2 regions of the Arthrobacter sp. Y3224198 genome follow, and region 1 is predicted to be linked to the other one. Evidence: predicted binding sites of a transcription regulator. Region 1 holds the regulator's gene; the other holds the start of a gene.

What was found. The regulator HspR, encoded in region 1, represses chaperone genes until heat shock. The targets are predictions, from matches to a motif close to AAGTTGAGTCNNNNNGACTCAACTT.
Region 2: a site for HspR is predicted at 7,100-7,124, ahead of clpB (ATP-dependent chaperone ClpB). Genes of this name have one in related genera too.

The regions. Positions count from the first base shown of each region.
Region 1 is NZ_JBNHFG010000033.1:1,487-10,720, reverse strand. Features, by position in the region: gene dnaK (molecular chaperone DnaK) at 1-1,217, shown strand, start outside; gene AC5RUF_RS13940 (nucleotide exchange factor GrpE) at 1,220-1,846, shown strand; gene AC5RUF_RS13935 (DnaJ C-terminal domain-containing protein) at 1,975-2,979, shown strand; gene AC5RUF_RS13930 (heat shock protein transcriptional repressor HspR) at 3,049-3,561, shown strand; gene AC5RUF_RS13925 (class I SAM-dependent methyltransferase) at 3,603-4,256, opposite strand; gene AC5RUF_RS13920 (MOSC domain-containing protein) at 4,357-5,094, shown strand; gene AC5RUF_RS13915 (NYN domain-containing protein) at 5,137-6,132, opposite strand; gene AC5RUF_RS13910 (helix-turn-helix transcriptional regulator) at 6,279-7,115, opposite strand; gene AC5RUF_RS13905 (SDR family oxidoreductase) at 7,217-8,008, shown strand; gene trmB (tRNA (guanosine(46)-N7)-methyltransferase TrmB) at 7,993-8,862, opposite strand; partial or broken gene AC5RUF_RS13895 (DEAD/DEAH box helicase) at 9,142-9,234, shown strand, end outside.
Region 2 is NZ_JBNHFG010000038.1:5,625-14,858, forward strand. Features, by position in the region: gene purF (amidophosphoribosyltransferase) at 1-551, shown strand, start outside; gene purM (phosphoribosylformylglycinamidine cyclo-ligase) at 548-1,663, shown strand; gene AC5RUF_RS14600 (DUF3073 domain-containing protein) at 1,888-2,121, opposite strand; gene AC5RUF_RS14605 (septum formation family protein) at 2,398-4,314, shown strand; gene clpB (ATP-dependent chaperone ClpB) at 4,398-7,022, opposite strand; gene AC5RUF_RS14615 (SRPBCC domain-containing protein) at 7,170-7,772, opposite strand; gene betT (choline BCCT transporter BetT) at 8,185-9,234, shown strand, end outside.

The sequences.
Region 1 (9,234 bases):
GTGCGGACCTGTCCAAGGACAAGATCGCCCTGCAGCGCCTGAAGGAAGCCGCCGAGCAGGCCAAGAAGGAACTCTCTTCGGCCACCTCCACCAACATCTCCCTGCAGTACCTCTCGGTCACGCCCGAAGGCCCCGTCCACCTGGATGAGCACCTTTCCCGTGCCAAGTTCCAGGACCTGACCAAGGACCTGCTGGACCGCACCAAGAAGCCGTTCAATGACGTCATCAGCGAAGCCGGCATCAAGGTTTCCGACATCGACCACATCATCCTCGTGGGCGGCTCCACCCGTATGCCGGCCGTCTCCGAGCTGGTCAAGCAGCTGGCAGGCGGCAAGGAGCCGAACAAGGGCGTCAACCCGGACGAGGTTGTGGCTGTCGGTGCCGCACTGCAGGCCGGTGTGCTGAAGGGCGAGCGCAAGGACGTCCTGCTGATCGACGTCACCCCGCTGTCCCTGGGCATCGAGACCAAGGGTGGAGTGATGACCAAGCTGATCGAGCGCAACACGGCCATCCCGACCAAGCGCAGCGAAACCTTCACCACTGCGGATGACAACCAGCCGTCCGTGGCCATCCAGGTCTTCCAGGGCGAGCGTGAGTTCACCCGCGACAACAAGCCGCTGGGCACCTTCGAGCTGACCGGCATCGCTCCGGCTCCGCGCGGCGTCCCGCAGATCGAGGTCACCTTCGACATCGACGCCAACGGCATTGTGCACGTGTCCGCCAAGGACAAGGGCACCGGCGCCGAGCAGTCCATGACCATCACGGGCGGCTCCTCGCTCTCCAAGGACGACATTGACCGCATGGTCCGTGAAGCCGAAGAGCACGCAGCCGAGGACAAGAAGCGCCGCGAGGCCGCCGATGTCCGCAACTCGGCCGAGCAGCTGGCCTACTCGGTGGACAAGCTCCTCACCGACAACGACGACAAGCTGCCCGAAGACGTCAAGACCGAGGTCAAGGGCGATGTCGACGCACTGAAGAAGGCCCTCGAAGGCACGGATAACGACGACGAGGTCAAGAGCGCGTTTGAGAAGCTGCAGGCTTCCCAGACCAAGCTCGGCGAAGCCATCTACGCCTCGGCCTCCGCTGCCGGTGCCGACGGCGCCCCGGGTGACGGCTCCGCTGCCGGCGGTGCAGCCGGTGACGGCTCTGCTGCAGGTGCTGCCGGTGACGAAGACATCGTGGATGCCGAAGTTGTCGACGACGAAGAAAAGAAGTAATCATGCCGGCGGGAAACGAGCACGGGAACACTCCCGAAGGTGAAGAACCGGTAAGCGGCCAGGGCACGCCCGGCCAGGACGAGGCAAAGCCCAACGGCGCCGGGGGAGAAGCTTCGGCTTCCACCCCCGGGGCCGAGGGGGATGCCCTCTCCCAGGCGGAGCAGATCCTCAACAACGCCGACGTGCCGGCGCAGCCTGCTGCCGCCGGTTCGCCCGAAGCGGCGGAACTGCGTAATGACCTGCTGCGTCTGCAGGCCGAATACGTGAACTACCGCAAGCGGGTGGAACGTGACCGCGATGTGGCCCGGGAAATGGCGGTTATCGGTGTGCTGAACTCACTGATGCCGGTCCTGGACGACATCGATGCCGCGCGCCAGCACGGCGATCTGGCGGAGGGTCCCTTCGCCGCGATCGCCACCAAGCTGGAGAACTCGCTCAAGACGTACGGCCTGAGCCGTATCGATGAGACGGGTGTGGAGTTCGATCCGAACATCCACGAGGCGCTCATCCAGCAGCAGAGCGCGGACGTAACGTTCGATACGGTGACGCAGATCCTGAGGGCCGGCTACAAGTCCGGTGACCGGGTACTGCGTGCCGCGCAGGTGATTGTTTCGGTTCCGGAACAGTAGCAGTACCAGGTCCGGGGCCGCCGGGAGGCGGCCCCGGACATTTCCATAGGCAGGTCCCGCAGCAGGGGCAGCAGGTCCGGCGGCAGCGCCGCAGAAGCGGGATCGGCACATGAGAAAGGGGACGCCAATTGGCTAGTCAGGATTGGGTCGATAAGGACTTTTACAAGATTCTGGGTGTTCCCAAGGATGCGTCGGAAGCCGACATCAAGAAGGCATACCGGAAGCTGGCACGGAAATACCATCCGGACCAGAACCAGAATGACACCAATGCCGAGCGGATGTTCAAGGACCTCTCCGAGGCCTATTCGGTTCTGTCCGACCCCGAGGAACGCCAGCAGTACGACGCCATCCGCGCGATGGGCAGCGGCGCCAGGTTCTCCGCCGGCGGACCCGGCGGTGCGGGCGGCGGTCCCGGGGGCGGCGCAGGCTTCGAGGACATCTTCGGCGGACTGTTCGGCCAGACCGCCCGCGGCGGCAGCCGGCGCAGCACATTCAACGCCGGTGGCAGCAACATTCCGCCCGAATTCGCCGACCTCTTCGGCGGCGGCAGCGGCTTTGGCGGAGGCGGCTTCGGCGCCCCGCCGCCCACCAAGGGCGCGGACCGCACCGCCACCACCACCATTTCCTTTGCCGGGTCGATCAACGGCACCGTCATCGGACTGCGCGAGCCCAGCGGCGAGGTAGTGGAAGTCCGGGTGCCTGCCGGAGTCAAGGACGGACAGAAAATCCGCGTCCGCGGCAAGGGCCAGCCCGGCGCAGCCGGCGCCGGGGACCTGATGGTCACCGTGCACGTCACGCCGCACGACTTCTTCACGCGTGAAGGCAACAACATCCGGATCCACGTACCGGTGTCCTTCCCCGAAGCGGCGTTGGGCGCCACCATCGAGGTGCCGACGCTGACCTCTGACAAGGTCCGCCTTAAAGTCCCCGCCGGCACGCCGTCCGGCCGCACCCTGCGCGTCAAGGGACGCGGTGTCCACACGTCCAAGGGCGACGGCGACCTGCTTGTGACCATCGACGTCGCCGTGCCTTCGCATCTGAACAAGGAGGCCCAGGCGGCCGTGGAGGCGTTCGCCGAAGCAACCAAGGGCGAGGATCCCCGGGCATCGCTGGCACTCAAAGCACGACTCTGACGTGCCCGCCCGGGCCGCCGGAGGAACGATTTTCCGCGTTAGTATGTCAACAGCCGTAGAGGAGGAACCGTGGGCATAGATGTCAATGCGCCTATTTTCGTGATCTCCGTTGCTGCTGAGCTCGCGGAAATGCATCCGCAGACCCTCCGGCAATACGACCGGCTCGGAATCGTCCGTCCCAGCCGGGCTCCCGGCCGCTCGCGCCGCTATTCCCAGCGCGACATCGAACTGCTGCGCGAGGTCCAGAAGCTGTCCCAGGAGGGTGTTTCCCTCGAGGGCATCAAACGGATCATGGAACTCCAGAACCAGGTCACCGGCCTGCGGCAGCGCATTGTGGAGCTCTCCTCCGAACTGGACGAGGCGCAGCGGCGCTCCTCCGACCGCAGCCGCGTGTTTGCCGCCGGACTGGCCGGGGACGTAGTGACCCTCAACCGCGGGCAGCGCCCGCCCGCTGCCGCGAACTCGGTGCAGCAGCTGGGCCTGGTCTCGCTGATGCAGCGCCGCGGACGGCTGCGCGCCCTTCCGGCCGGCAAGTCCAGTGAACGGGACTACGCCCAGGACGGGTACATCCAGTCCCTGTAGCCCGGCCCGTTCCAGGGGCAGAGCCCGGCCGGCAGGAAGTGTTAACCCAGCCGCCGTGCCCGCAGCACCACGTCTTCGGTGTGGTGCGCGCCGGCACCGGCCGCGACGTGCCGGGGACGGGTCTCGTCCACCTCCACCACCCAGTTCCCGTCCAGGGAAGCGGCAATGTCGCCGGGAAGCACATACTCGCGCATATCGACGGCGGAAGCGTGTTCCTGGTCCGGAGCGGCACCGGGCATCGCATGATGCACCACCAAGAGGATGCCGCCGGGGGCCACCGCCCGCAGCAGGGCCTGCTCGGCGGCGTTGTCGCGGGTGCGTGGGAGTGCCGGATACTGGGCCGAGACCAAATCGAACATTCCGGCGGGAAGAGCCGCCTCCACCAGCCCGGCATGCAGCCAGTTGATCCGGAGTGAGCGTTGCGCAGCCTCCCCGGCGGCACGGGCGAGGGCCACTTTGGAGACATCCAGCGCAGTCACGTTCCATCCCCGTGCCGCGAGCCACAGCGCGTCTGCGCCTTCGCCGCAGCCGACGTCGAGGGCGCGCCCCGGTGTCAGCCCGCCGGCCTCCGCTACGAGCGTGCCATTGGGCTGTCCGCTCCAGAGGGTGTCGCGTTCGGAATAGCGCTGGTCCCAGTCCGCTTCGGTCATGGCCTTCTCCGGTGCGGGTGTGGGGGTCTCATGGTTCTGCTCCATATTTGAAGCATGGGGTGCCCGGCGACCGGCCGCAAACCCTGTTGCCGAACCGGCAAAAGTCCCGGCGGAGGCAGCGCACCCGGTGTGGCAGAATACCGGAATGGCGCACGCGGAGACACGGATCGGGGTAGTCCGGGCGCTGTACCGCTTTCCGGTCAAATCAACGGCGGGCGAAGCGCTTCGCACCGCCGTCGTCACGGACACCGGGCTGGAGCATGACCGCCGGTGGGCCGTTTACACCGAGGACGGCGGGATCGCCAGCGGCAAGCGCACCAGCCGCTTCCGTCCGCTGCCGGGCCTGATGCACTGGTCTTCGAAAGCGGGGAGCGCCGGAAGCCCGCCGTGGCTGATAAGCCCGGACGGCCGGCGCTACCGGGTGGATGACCCGGCTGCCTCCGGGGTACTCAGTGCAGCATTTGGGCAGGAACTGGACCTGCGGCCGGAAACGACCATCCTTCACCATGACGAGACGCCGATGCACTTGGTGACGACGTCCTCGCTGGCCGCCGTCGCGGAACTGTCCGGCGGTGTGGTGGACGAACGCCGCTTCCGGGCCAACCTCGTCATCGATACCTTCTCCGCCCGGCCCTTCAGCGAGGATGACTGGACCGGCGCCGAACTTGTCCTCGGCGCCGGCGTCGTCCTTGCCCTGGGCCCCGGAATGCCCCGCTGTGTCATGATCGACCAACCGCAGGCAGGCATCGAAGCGCACCCCCGGGCGCTGAAACTCCTCGGCACCCACCACCGCACGGAATTCGGGCTGCAGGCCGGGGTCATGCAGGCCGGGACGCTGCGGGTCGGGGACGTGGTTACCCTTCGGCGCAGCCGGTCCGGCTAGGCGCAGCGCCGCAGCGGAAGGGCTGCTGCCGCCGGCCGGTGCTCAGGCGCCGTCGGCAGCCCCGGCGTCGGCCTCCGGGCGCAGCCGGACCAGGCGCTGGGGGCCGTCGTCGTCCATCTCCACCAGGTCGCTGCGCGAGGACAGGAAATCGGTAAAGGACCGGAAACCGAGCGGCTTCTCGTTAAAGGACGGGTCCATCCGGCGCATCTGGTTCTTGACCGTACCGCTGTTGAGCCATTCGTCGGCCTCGCCCTTGGCATGGCCGATCTTCAGCGCCCGCACCAGCAGTTCGGTGGCGAGGGTCCGCGGATCAATGTCCTCGGCGATTTCCGGTTCCTCAAACAGGGCATCCTCGGTGTGCGAGAACATGGGCACCACCGTCAGGTTCCGTCCCCGTGCCGGAGCCTGGTCACGGCCTGACTTGTTGTTGCCCGTACCCGACGCCACAGCGGCTTCGGCCTTCACAATGCCCGGCAGGGAGTCGTAGTCCTCGAACTCGTCACACGCCGCGGCCAGGGAGGTGCTCGTGGAACCGGCCACGCCGATGCCCACTACAAACCGGCCCAGCCGCTTCGCCTTCTGGGCCAGCGCAATGTAGTCGGAATCCCCGGCCACAATGATGATGTGGGTGAGGTCCGGCAGCCGGAACAGGTCCTCCACCACGTCCACCGCGAGCCGGATGTCGGCGCCGTTCTTGGTGCCGCGCGTGGTGGTGGTGAACAGCTGCGTGAGGTCCACGGCCCGGGACATCAGCTGGCGCTGGTAGCTGGCGTTCACGGGCACCGACCAGTCCGCATAGGCCCGGTTCACCACCAGGGTGCCGAAGGAGGCCGCGAAATCGATGATGGCGTTGAAATCAACGGTGGCCGCGGTGAGCTTCGCGGCTACCTCGGGGTCGGCATCCCGGCTGGACTTGTCGAAATTCCGGATCCCGTCCCGTTGGAAGGCGTTGCGGCCGTGCAGTTGCTGGTAGCGGGAAATAACAATGTTGTCGAAGTCGATGTACAGGCCGACACGCGGATCGCTCGGTTCATGCATGGTGGGGAAAATTCCTTCGGGGCAGCGGACGGCTTGCTGCCGTCCATATCCCCAGTTTCCAGCGGCCGGTGCGGGAAGGGCAAACCGGGGCCTGCCGCGGGCCGCTCCCGAACCTGCCGGAAACGTCCGGAACGCTGCCCGGCCGGCTATCCCGCGGACGCAAACCGCTGCTGGCCGATCACGGACAGCAGGCGCAGCTTCTCCGCTGCTTCCGTGCGCGGCGGGGCGGTCAGGACCAGGAGGGCCTGGCTGGCATCCTCGCTGTAGAGCGTCTGGCAGTCCAGCTCAATCTCGCCCAGTTCCGGATGCTGCAGCGTCTTGTGGTCCGCAAACCGGGTGGCCACGTCGTGGTCCTGCCAGATGTCATTGAACTCCGGGCTCAGCCGCTGCAGCCGCTTGACCAGGCCGCGTGCCTGGGCGGACTGGGACACCGCGACCCGCAGCCCGGCCACCTGGGCCCTGCCCTGCCGTGCCTGCTCGGCGGCCGGATAGACGGAGCGCTCGGCCGGGTCCGTGAACCACCGGTAGACACTGCTGCGGGCATCGCCGGTGAACCGCGAGTGATCTCCCAGCAGCGCCTTGGCCAGGCGGTTTTGCGCCAGGGTCTCGCCCAAGGCGGAAAGAATCAGCGCAGGAGTGTCCTCCAAGCGGTCCAGCACCCTCAGCAGCGGCGGGGCAATGTGGAGATCCATGGACGCACGCGGCGGAGGATTGCGGCCGGCCAGGCGGAAAAGGTAGTCGCGCTCGTCATGGCTGAGCCGCAGCGCCCGTGCCAGTGCTCCCAGCATCTGGTCCGAAGGCTGGGGCCCGCGGCCCTGCTCCAGCCGGGTGTAATAGTCAATGGACATTCCCGTCAGGGAAGCCACCTCATCCCGGCGCAGGCCGGGGACGCGGCGTCGTGCACCGGGGGACAGCCCGACGTCGGCCGGCTGCAGTGCGTCCCGGCGGGATTTCAGGAATTCAGCGAGCGTGAAGCGGTCCATGCCTCCATCATCGGGCACGGCCGCGATTCTATACAGGGACCGGCAATCCTACGACAAACGCTCCTCTCCCGCCCGGCGGCAGCCGGGCCAAGACTGGGTGCATGAATATTTCCGGAAACACCATTTTCATTCCCGGCGCCACCTCCGGTATCGGCCTGGCGCTCGCCCTCCGCTTCTCCGCCGCAGGCAATACGGTAATCATCGGCGGACGCCGCACCGATGTCCTGGACCGCCTCGGCGCCGAACACGGCTTCGACACGGTGGCCATCGACACTACCGATCCGGCCTCGGTCCTGGCGGCACGGGACGCCGTCACCGCCCGCCATCCCGGACTGAACGTGCTTATTGCCATGGCCGGGGTCATGGCCCCGGAAGACGTGCACACCGCCGGCTTCCTGCCGGAGGCCGAGCGCATCGTCGAAACCAACGTCCTCGGCCCGCTGCGCCTGATGGCGGCCTTCATCGAGCATTTGGAAACCCGGCCGCAGGCCGCCCTCATCACCGTTTCCTCCGGGCTGGCCCACACGCCGCTTGCGGCCACCCCCACGTACAACGGAACCAAGGCCTTTATCCACCGGTTCAGCGAGACCATCCGGCTCCAACTGGCCGGCACCCCGGTCCAGGTCATCGAGCTGGTTCCGCCGGCGGTGCAGACCGAGCTGATGCCCGGCGGGTCGGTGAATGAGCACTACCTGCCGCTGGATGATTTCGCGGACGAGGTCATGGAGCTGCTGGAAACCCGGCCCGATGCCACGGAAATCCTGGTCGAGGCCGTGAAGTTCCTGCGGTTCGCCGAGGTCCAGGGGCGTTACGACGCCGCCGTGGCTGCCGTGAATCCAAAGCTCACGGCGGGGGGGAGCCGGCGTAGCGTGCTCCCTCAGACCCGGCGGTAAGCCAGATCGAAGATCAGCCGCCCGGCCTGGTGGGCCTTGTTCTCGAAGCTGGTGAGCGTGCGCCCTTCGAAACGGGGGGCCCAGCCGCCGCGTTCGTCGACGTCGTCCTCCGGTGCCTTGTTTTCGAGGCCCTCCCGGTGCACCCGGGTGAGCGGGCCGGCCTCGCCGGCCTGCTCGCCGGCGTGCAGGTTCTCGAACCGGGCGGAGGCGTCCAGGACCTCGCGCATCTGCACGGCGTAGTCGGACCAGTCGGTGGCCAGGCGCCAGGTGCCGCCGGGCACCAGGACGCGGGCCACCAGTTCGGCGAAGGACTCCTTCACCAGCCGGCGCTTGTGGTGGCGGGTCTTGTGCCAGGGGTCGGGGAAGAACACCCAGACCTCCTCCACTGATCCGGCGGGCAGCATGGTGGTCAGCACCTCCGGTGCGTTGGCCTGCACCACGCGGACGTTGGTGAGACCTTTCTGGCCGATCCGCTGCAGGGTCTGCGCCAGCCCGGGCAGGTAGACCTCCACGGCGAGGAAGTCCTTGTCCGGATTCTGTTCGGCGGCGTGCGTGACGGCTTCGCCCAGTCCGGACCCGATTTCGACGACGAGGGGCGCCGTGCGCCCGAACTCCTCCGCGGCGTCGAACACGTAGTCCGGGTGCACCGACGTGTCTGCCTCGTCGCGCGGCACGTCCACTACAAAACGGTCCGAGAGTTCGTCCCAGGCCTGCTGGCGGCGGCCCTGCAGGCGGGAGCCACGGCGGACAAAGGAGACCGGGGAGCGGAAATGCTGCTCCGTGTCTGCACCGGGGGCAGGGGCATCTGCGGCCACGGTATCGGCGGCATCGGGCAGGGCTGGTTCAGTAGTCATCACCGTTAATGCTATCGGCTGGGGCCAGGGCCTTTTCCGGGCACGCCTTTCCCTGCCGCCGGTGCCCCGATTAGGAAAGTTTCCACCTTACGGTAAACTGAGGGGAGATGTTGGTCCTGCCACGGTGCTGCACCGTGTGTGTAAGCAGTCCAGCCTGCGTCGATGAACGCTTTCTTTTGTCCCGCCGATTTAGTGCGGTAGACACTGTCTGACTTTTCTTCGGCGAACCCCCGGCCCAAACGGCGTTGGGGGCCACTTACCGAAAGTTGCCTGTCTTTAATGACTACTTTTGCTGCCCTTGGCGTGCCCAAGGCGCTTGTTTCCTCCCTTGCCGCGGCCGGAATTGCCGAGCCGTTCCCCATCCAGGTGGAA
Region 2 (9,234 bases), on a different contig from region 1:
GCACCTTCATCCAGCCCAGCCAGACCCTGAGGCAGCTTGGTATCAAGCTCAAACTCAACGCACTTGAATCGGTGATCCGCGGCAAGCGGATTGTGGTGGTGGACGATTCGATCGTGCGCGGCAACACCCAGCGGGCCATTGTGCGGATGCTGCATGAGGCAGGAGCCGTGGAGGTCCACGTCAAGATCTCCTCTCCCCCGGTCAAGTGGCCGTGCTTCTACGGCATCGACTTCGCCTCGCGCGCCGAACTCATTGCCAACGGTGCGGCGATAGAGGAAATCTGCGCGTCCATCGGCGCGGACAGCCTGGCCTACATTTCCGAAGACGGCATGATTGACGCCACCAGGCAGCCGCGTGAACGGCTGTGCACGGCCTGCTTCACCGGCGTCTACCCCATTGAGCTGCCGTCCGCGGACCGGCTGGGCAAGAACCTGCTGGAACAGGGCACCGGCAACCCCGCCGAGAGCGGCGGAGCCACCGGGTGTGACCCGGGTCCGGACAGCGAATACGAGAACCTGCTGAATGATTCCGACAAGAAAGAGGCCGTATGAACGCGTCCGACACCTCCATCACCTACGCCTCCGCAGGGGTGGATGTCGAAGCCGGAGACAAAGCCGTTGAATTGATGAAGGCCGCGGTGAAGGCCACGCACAATTCCTCCGTCCTCGGCGGGGTGGGCGGTTTCGCCGGCCTCTACGATGCCTCGCGGCTGTTGTCCTACCGGAAGCCCCTGCTGGCCACCTCCACCGACGGCGTGGGCACCAAGGTCGCCATTGCACAGGCGATGGACATCCACGACACCATCGGGTTCGACCTGGTGGGCATGGTGGTGGACGACATCGTGGTGGTGGGCGCCGAGCCGCTGTTCATGACCGACTACATTGCCTGCGGCAAGGTGGTCCCGGAACGGATCGCGGGTATTGTCCGGGGCATAGCCGCGGCCTGCGAGGTAGCCGGCACCGCCTTGGTGGGCGGGGAAACGGCCGAGCACCCGGGCCTGCTGGGCGAACATGAGTACGACGTTGCCGGTGCGGCAACGGGAGTGGTGGAAGCCGGAAACCTGCTCGGCCCCGACCGGGTGCGCCGCGGTGACGTCGTCATCGGCATGGCTTCCTCGGGCCTCCATTCCAACGGTTACTCGCTGGTGCGCCGCGTGATCAACCATGCGGGCTGGCAGCTGGAACGCCAGGTGTCCGAGCTGGGCCGTACCTTGGGCGAAGAGCTGCTTGAACCCACCCGCGTCTACGCCGCCGACTGCCTGGACCTGGCCCGGCACGAGCCGGCCGGAGTCCACGGCTTCAGCCACGTCACCGGCGGCGGCCTGGCTGCCAACCTGGCCCGCGTGCTGCCCAAGGGGCTGCAGGCCACCGTGGACCGTTCCACGTGGGAACTGCCGCCGGTCTTCAAGCTCATCGCCGAGCTGGGTAACGTGCCGCAGCCCGACTTGGAACGCACGCTGAACCTGGGCGTCGGCATGGTTGCCATTGTCGATGCCGGCGGAGCCGACGCCGCACTCGAACGGCTGGCGGCGCGGGGTGTGCCGGCCTGGGTCATGGGTTCGGTGGACGACGCCGAGACGCCCGCCGGCCCCGACGCGGACTTTGTCCAGGGCGCCAAGGGTGTGGACGGCGGCGCGGTCCGGCTGGTCGGAAGCTACGCCTGACGACGTGAAAAAGCCCCGGACCTCGCGGTCCGGGGCTTTTTGCTGTCTGTCGCGGCACCGGAATGAGGCCGTCCACGGCATTGCATCCTCAGGGTGCCGGATCATCGCGGAGCACTCACTCCGGGCCGGCCGCGGCGCTACCGTGCCTTAACGCCATTCAGCGGATCCACCTGATGGTGATCCGCTGAATGGATGGCAATTGGCCAACGTGGTTGAGGCGGCCGCTAGCCTACGCGGCGGTTGCCTTCGTCATCGTCATCGTCGCCAAATTGATCCGCGTACTTATCCTCGTACGCCGAGTAGTCCGGCTCAGCCGGCTCCTCGGGATATCGACTGGATGGACGGCTCGTCGGCCCAGAAAGCTCACGCTGGAGCGCCGAGTAGTCCGTGGCAGGGGTGAAGTACTTCATCTCCCGTGCCTGCTTGGTTGCTTTTGCCTTTTGACGGCCGCGCCCCATGGCGTGACCCCCTTTTTGCGTCGATCCGGAGGTGGGTCGTTCGGGCAGATGAACGAGGCCCCGGAATATTTGGTCAATTTGTCGTAAGTACAGGTTACATGTTTTCCCGCCGCCTTGTGCCCCCGGCGCCTGCTCAGGGCCTGTTCGCCCGGCACATTGGTGCACCCCGGCTGGCACCCTGCCCTGCGCCGTTCCCCGGATATTGGCTAAAGTCAGGGGTAGAGACAGTTTTGGGGCGCCCCGCGGCGCCACCTACAGGGAGGACCAACGTTCACCATGAGCGATCAGAAAAATACACCGGGGGCGGATTCGCCGCTACCGGAGAAGGCAGAGAACACAGGTGCCTTCCCTGATCTGACCGCGCATTCGGACGCCCCTGCCTGGCTTTCCACTGACGGAAGCCACGACACCGCCGTGTGGGAACGCAGTTTCGACGGCGGCCCGGACGCCGCAGGCGCGGACGCCGGGACCACGGACACCGCTGGAGCTTCGGCGGTGTCCGGTACTGCCGAAGCTGCCGCTGCAACCGCTGCTGCCGGAGCCGGCGTTGCACACATCGATCCCCCTGCAGATGAAGCCGCCGATGCCGGCACCGGCATTGATGAAGAGGGCTCTGCCGCCGAGGAGCCGCAGGCTGCCGCAGCTGCCGGCTCCGATAACGACGTCCAGTTGCCGGCCGAGCCGGCAGTGGTGGCGCCGGAAGACGTGAAACTTGAGGAACCCTCCCTCGCCGAACCCGACGTCGAGAGCGAGGGCACTGCGTCCGCTGCCGATCCGGAGGCAGCCGCCTCCGCTGCCGATCCGGAAGCTGCCGGCGCGGAAGGGGACATCCAGCTGCCGCCCGAGCCGGTGGTGGTGGCACCGGAGGAATTGGAACTGGAGGAACCGGCGCTGGCCGAACCCACGTTGGGCAGCGACGCCGTGGACGCCGCCGAGCTGGACGAAGTGACGACCGAGGCTGCTGCCGTGGAGGCCAACGCCGCCGAAGCCGGGAGGCTGTCCGGCCTGGAACCGGCACCGGCAGGGGCCGAAATCACGGTGGATGCCAAGGCTGCCGGTATCGTCGACGAAGCGGGCTCCGCCGCAGCAACCGACGACGCAGCTGCCGGGGAAGCCGAACCCGCCGCCGCCGAACCCGCAGACTCCGATGCTGACGCGGCAGCGCAGCCCGATACGGATGGTGGCACTCCCGGGGACGAGGCAGCCGGGCCGGCTGCAGAAGCGCCCCAGGAGCAGGAGTCTGCCGATACGGCCGAAACCGATCAGGCCCCTGAGACCACAGAGGATCCGGGCGGGGAAACCAACGATGCTCCGGCCGCCCCTGCCGCCGGAGACGATGCCGACGCTATCGACGCTGATGGTGATGCTGCCGCTGACGACGCCGCTGACACGGCTGCCAAGGCGGAGGACGAGCCTGACGCTACGCCGTCGCCCTCGTCCCATCCCCTGGCCGGTATCGACGCCGCCGCACCCGTTACGGGGGCCCTGCCCGGGCAGGAGCGGACACCCGACGCCCCGGCGGAGCCGGAACCAACAACTGCATCAGTTCCCACCGGCGAAACCCGGCGTTCCCGCCGGCTGGCCGAAAGCCAGGCCGCTGCCGGCGCAACGGCCGCGCGGAGGCCCTCGGGCAAGGACGCAGCAGCCCCGGCCGGTCCCGTCGAAGGGACCGACCCCGCGGACGGGGCGGCGATGCCCGGGAGCGGATCCGCGCCGGCAAAGCCCGCCGGCGGCCGCAATACCCGGCTGCTGCTGGTGATCGGTGGCGTGGTGCTGGCCGCCGTCGCAGCCATCCTCCTGGTGGTGTTCGTCTTCAACGGCAAGGACGAAGGCGTCATCTCCGAGGATGTCAGCCCGGTCGAGCTCGAAACCGGTGCCTGCCTGCAGGGCTGGGAGGACGTGAATTCCGCCGCCGACGTGGTCACCTGCGACACCCCGCACGACGCACAGCTGGTGGCCTCCGAGAGGTTCACCGGCTCCGACACCTTCCCCGGAACCGCCGCTTTGGAAGACCGCGTCAACGAGGTGTGCGACGCCGTGGACTACGCGGACAACGCATCTTCCTACCCCGGCTTGAAGGTGGCCAAGTCCATCCCAACTGAGCAGACCTGGTCCGATGGCGACCGCCGCCTGGATTGCTTTGTCTTCAGCCCCGAAGGCCAGGAAATCACGGAGTCCCTCATCCGGGAGTAGAACCGGCCCGGGAGCAGAGACACGAAACAGCGCAAAGGGCGCGCCGCCGGCAGTACCCGCCGCGCGCCCTTTGCGTGCCCCGCCTAGCTGACCGCGGCCACCGTCAGCCCGGTCTCGGCAATCAGCCCGTCCCCCTCCAGCCCGTCCGGGGCGCGGTCCACCAGCACAGTGTCGCCGTCGCTGATCTTCCCTGCGAGGATGCCCCGGGCCAGCTTGTCACCGATCTCGCGCTGCACCAGGCGGCGAAGCGGCCGTGCACCGTAGGCGGGGTCGTAGCCCGTCAGGCCCAGCCATTCCCGGGCCGCATCGGTCACGTCCAGCACCAGCCGGCGCTCGTGCAGCCGGGCGGCCAGGGCCTGCACCTGGATGTCGACGATCCGGGTCAGGTCCTCGAGGCTCAACGGATCAAACAGGATGACGTCGTCCAGCCGGTTGAGGAATTCCGGTTTGAAGTTGGCGTTGACCATGGACATGACCGATTCGCGCTTCTGCTCATCGTTCAGGCCGGGATCCACCAGGAACTGGGAGCCCAGGTTCGAGGTGAGGATCAGGATGACGTTGCGGAAATCCACTGTGCGGCCCTGCCCGTCGGTCAGCCGGCCGTCGTCGAGCACCTGCAGCAGGATGTCGAAAACATCGGGATGTGCCTTCTCCACCTCATCCAGAAGAATCACCGAATAGGGCCGCCGCCGGACCGCTTCCGTGAGCTGCCCGCCTTCCTCGTACCCCACGTATCCGGGAGGGGCACCGACCAACCGGGAGACCGCATGCTTTTCTGAGTACTCACTCATGTCGATGCGGACCATGGCACGTTCGTCGTCGAAGAGGAAGTCCGCCAGCGCCTTGGCCAGCTCGGTCTTGCCCACACCCGTCGGTCCGAGGAACAGGAAGGAACCGGTGGGACGGTCCGGGTCGCTGACCCCGGCCCGCGAGCGCCGGACGGCGTCCGATACCGCGGCCACTGCCTTGGTCTGGCCGATCAGGCGGGATCCGAGCGCTTCCTCCATGTCCAGCAGCTTCTGCGACTCGCCCTGCAGCATGCGTCCTGCGGGGATACCGGTCCAGGCGGAGACCACTTCGGCAATATCGTCCGCGGTCACCTCCTCCGAGACCATCAGCTCCTGGGCCTGTTCGCCGTATTTGTCCGCTTCGGCCTGCTGGGCCGCCTCGAGTTCCTTTTGCAGCGCGGGAATCTCGCCGTAAAGGATGCGGGACGCCTCGGTCAGGTCGCCGTCGCGCTGGGCCTTTTCCGCCGTGCTGCGCAGTTCATCCACCCGGGCCTTCAGATCGCCGACCCGGTTCAGGCCGGCCTTCTCGGCTTCCCACCGGGCATTCAACGCGGCCAGCTGTTCCTTTTTATTGGCCATGTCCTCGCGCAGCACCGCCAGCCGTTCAATGGATGCCTGGTCGGTCTCATTGGCCAGCGCCAGTTCCTCCATGGTCAGCCGGTCGACGGCACGGCGCAGCTCGTCGATTTCCTCCGGAGCGGAGTCGATCTCCATGCGCAGGCGCGAGGCGGCTTCGTCCACCAGGTCGATGGCCTTGTCCGGCAGCTGGCGGCCGGTGATGTACCGGTTGGAAAGGGTTGCCGCAGCCACCAGCGCCGAGTCCGCGATGGCCACCTTGTGGTGCGCCTCGTACCGTTCCTTCAGCCCGCGGAGGATGCCGATGGTGTCGGGGACGCTGGGCTCCCCCACGTAGACCTGCTGGAAGCGCCGTTCCAGCGCGGCATCCTTTTCAATGTTCTCGCGGTACTCGTCCAAGGTGGTGGCACCGATCAGCCGCAGCTCGCCGCGCGCCAGCATGGGCTTGAGCATGTTGCCCGCGTCCATGGACCCTTCGGCCGCGCCGGCGCCCACCACGGTGTGCAGCTCGTCGATGAAGGTGACTATCTGCCCCTCGGCGTTGGAGATTTCCTCCAGCACGGCCTTGAAGCGTTCCTCGAATTCACCGCGGTACTTCGCGCCCGCCACCATGGACCCCAGGTCCAGGGAGAGCAGGGTTTTCCCGTTCAGGCTTTCCGGGACGTCACCGGCCACGATCCGCTGGGCCAGCCCTTCGACGACGGCGGTTTTGCCGACACCGGGCTCGCCGATCAGCACCGGGTTGTTCTTGGTCCGGCGGCTGAGCACCTGGATGACGCGGCGGATTTCCGAGTCACGGCCGATCACCGGGTCCAGCTTTCCGGAACGGGCCATCTCCGTCAGGTCGGTGCTGAACTTCTCCAGTGCCTGGAACGTGTTCTCCGGATCGGCGTTGGTCACTTTACGGTCTCCTCGTACAGATGGAAGCACGGCAATGAGGGCGTCATGCCCGGCGTTGCTGTCCCGCAGCACCTTGCCCGCCGGGCCGCTGTCCAGTGACAGGCCCAGCAAAAGGTGTTCGGTGGATACAAAGGCGTCCCCCAGCTGTTCAGCCTCCTGCTGTGCGGCGCTGATGACCTGGAGCAGGGGCCGTGAAAACTGCGGCTGGGCCACCGACGAGCCGGAAGACGAGGGCAGCTGATGAATGGCGGTGCTGGCCGCGGCGCTGACCGAATCCACGTTCACGCCGGCGGCTTTGAGCAGTGCCACCGCCACCCCCTGCCGCTGGTCCATCAGCGCCTTCAACAGGTGCGACGGTTCAATCTGCGGGTTGCCTGCGGTGTTCGCGTTCATGGCCGCAGCCGAGAGCGCTTCCTGGCTTTTATTCGTGAATTTGGTGTCCACGGGTGGCTCCTCAAAACCTCAGCAATTCAGCTTCAAACATCAGCTTGGATGTCATCTTCAGCAATGCTCTGATAACAAAGTTGAGTCTAATCAGCTCAACTTTGAAAGTAAAGTTATCCACAGCACAACGCAGGCCCGTTCACTGGTTCACGGCTTCAGGGCATGCTCCCGTTCAAACTCGTCCGCCGCGGCCCGCCATCTGTCATTGCGGGCGTCAAACAGTTCCTGCAGTTCCCCCTCGATCTGCAGGTCCGGCATCATTCCCGGCGGCTTCTCCGGGATGCTGCCGTCAAGGTATTCCTCCAGCATGTCCAGGAAGAACTCCCAGCCCGCCCCGCCGGTCCAGATGCCCGCTCCGGGCGCCGCGGTCACCGCAAACCCCTTACGCACGGAGGCGTACAGGAGTTCAATGCGGGTCTGGCTGTCCTCCGCCGCGAGGTGCAGTTCCAGTTCGGCCGGTTGCGATCCTTCCCGTATCCAGGACACGGTCAACAGCCGGGGAGGGTCGCACCGGAGGATGTCACCGTGCGATCCGTCCGGAAGGCTGTAGGTTCCGCCGCGGCGCAGGTCCCCCGACGGCTCGGCCATCCACTCCCCCAGCCGCGCGGGTTCTGCAAGCGCTGACCAGACCTCCCCGACCGGCTGGCCGATAGTGCGCCCCATAACCACCATCAACGCGTGGCCGGCCTGGATCTGCCGGCGCCCCAGGGACCGCTCCGTCTTCCTGAGAATCGTGTCCAAATCGGACATCCGCCACTCCTCTGTAGAACAACCGGCGCCCGATCCGGGTCCTCCAGCGGCCATCGACGCCGCAACGGCCGTCGGAAGGTTTCCAGTGGAAGCGAAGTTGTGTCTTAGGCCACAAGCGGGCCATTTGTCCAAAACGGTAGCAGGGAAAACATGCCCTGCACAGGCTTGACCGGGCGGCCGGACACCCCTACCCGGCCGACCGGCGAACCGAAAATGTGACCGGAATCAAAGAAATCGAGGGGCCGGCAGCCCCTTTGATAGATTCGACAATGCCTCCGGGACCCGCTTTTTGCCGCGATTGCCCGTGAATCCAGCCGCGATGACGCGGCGGTCCGGTGCGTTGCCGCGGGCATTTCCAACGTCCCAGGCTGCCGGGGGCATACAACTCCAAAGCAACCTGAAGGATTGACCCATGAGCAAACTTGCGGAACCGGAGACAGCCGAGACCGCTGCTCCGCGGACCCGAGTCAACAAGACGGTCTTTATCGGTTCAGCCGCCGGAATCCTGGCCATCGCACTGTGGGCCATGCTCGCCACCGACAACGCCGAGTCGGTCATCGGTTCCATGGTGGGCTGGGTATCGGTCAACATGGGCTGGTACTACTTCCTGGTAGTCAGCCTGGTGGTGGTGTTCGTCCTGGTCACCGCACTGACGCGGGTGGGCAAAACGAAGCTCGGCCCCGACCATTCCAAGCCGCAGTTCAGCATGTTCACCTGGGCGGCCATGCTGTTCGCCGCCGGCATCGGCATTGACCTGATGTTCTTCTCCGTCTCCGAACCGGTCACCCAGTTCCTTGCCCCGCCCACCGGCGACGGTGCCACGGCCGAAGCGGCCCGGCACGCCCTGGTCCTGACACTGTTCCACTACGGCATCACCGGCTGGGCACTCTACGCGCTGATGGGACTGGCCCTGGGCTACTTCGCCTATCGGCACAACCTGCCGCTGAGCATCCGCTCCGCCCTGTACCCGATCTTCGGCAAGCGCATCGAGGGCCGGCTCGGCCACGGCGTGGACATCGCGGCCCTGCTCGGAACCATCTTCGGCATCGCCACCTCGCTGGGCATCGGCGTGGTGCAGCTGAACTACGGGCTGAGCTTTATGTTCGGCCTGCCCGAGAACCTGACCGTGCAGATTTCCCTGATTGCCCTCTCGGTCATCATGGCTACTATCTCCACGGTTTCGGGCGTGGAGAAGGGCATCCGCCGGCTCTCGGAACTGAACGTGATCCTCGCCGTCGGACTGATGTTGTTTGTGCTGATCGCGGGCAAGACCAACTTCCTGCTGGACGGCATTGTGCAGAACGTCGGCGACGTCCTCAGCCGCTTCCCGGCCATGACCATGGACACCATGGCCTATGACCGGCCGGACGAATGGCTCAGCTCCTGGACCCTGTTTTTCTGGGCCTGGTGGATTGCCTGGGCACCGTTCGTGGGCCTGTTCCTGGCCCGCATCTCGCGCGGC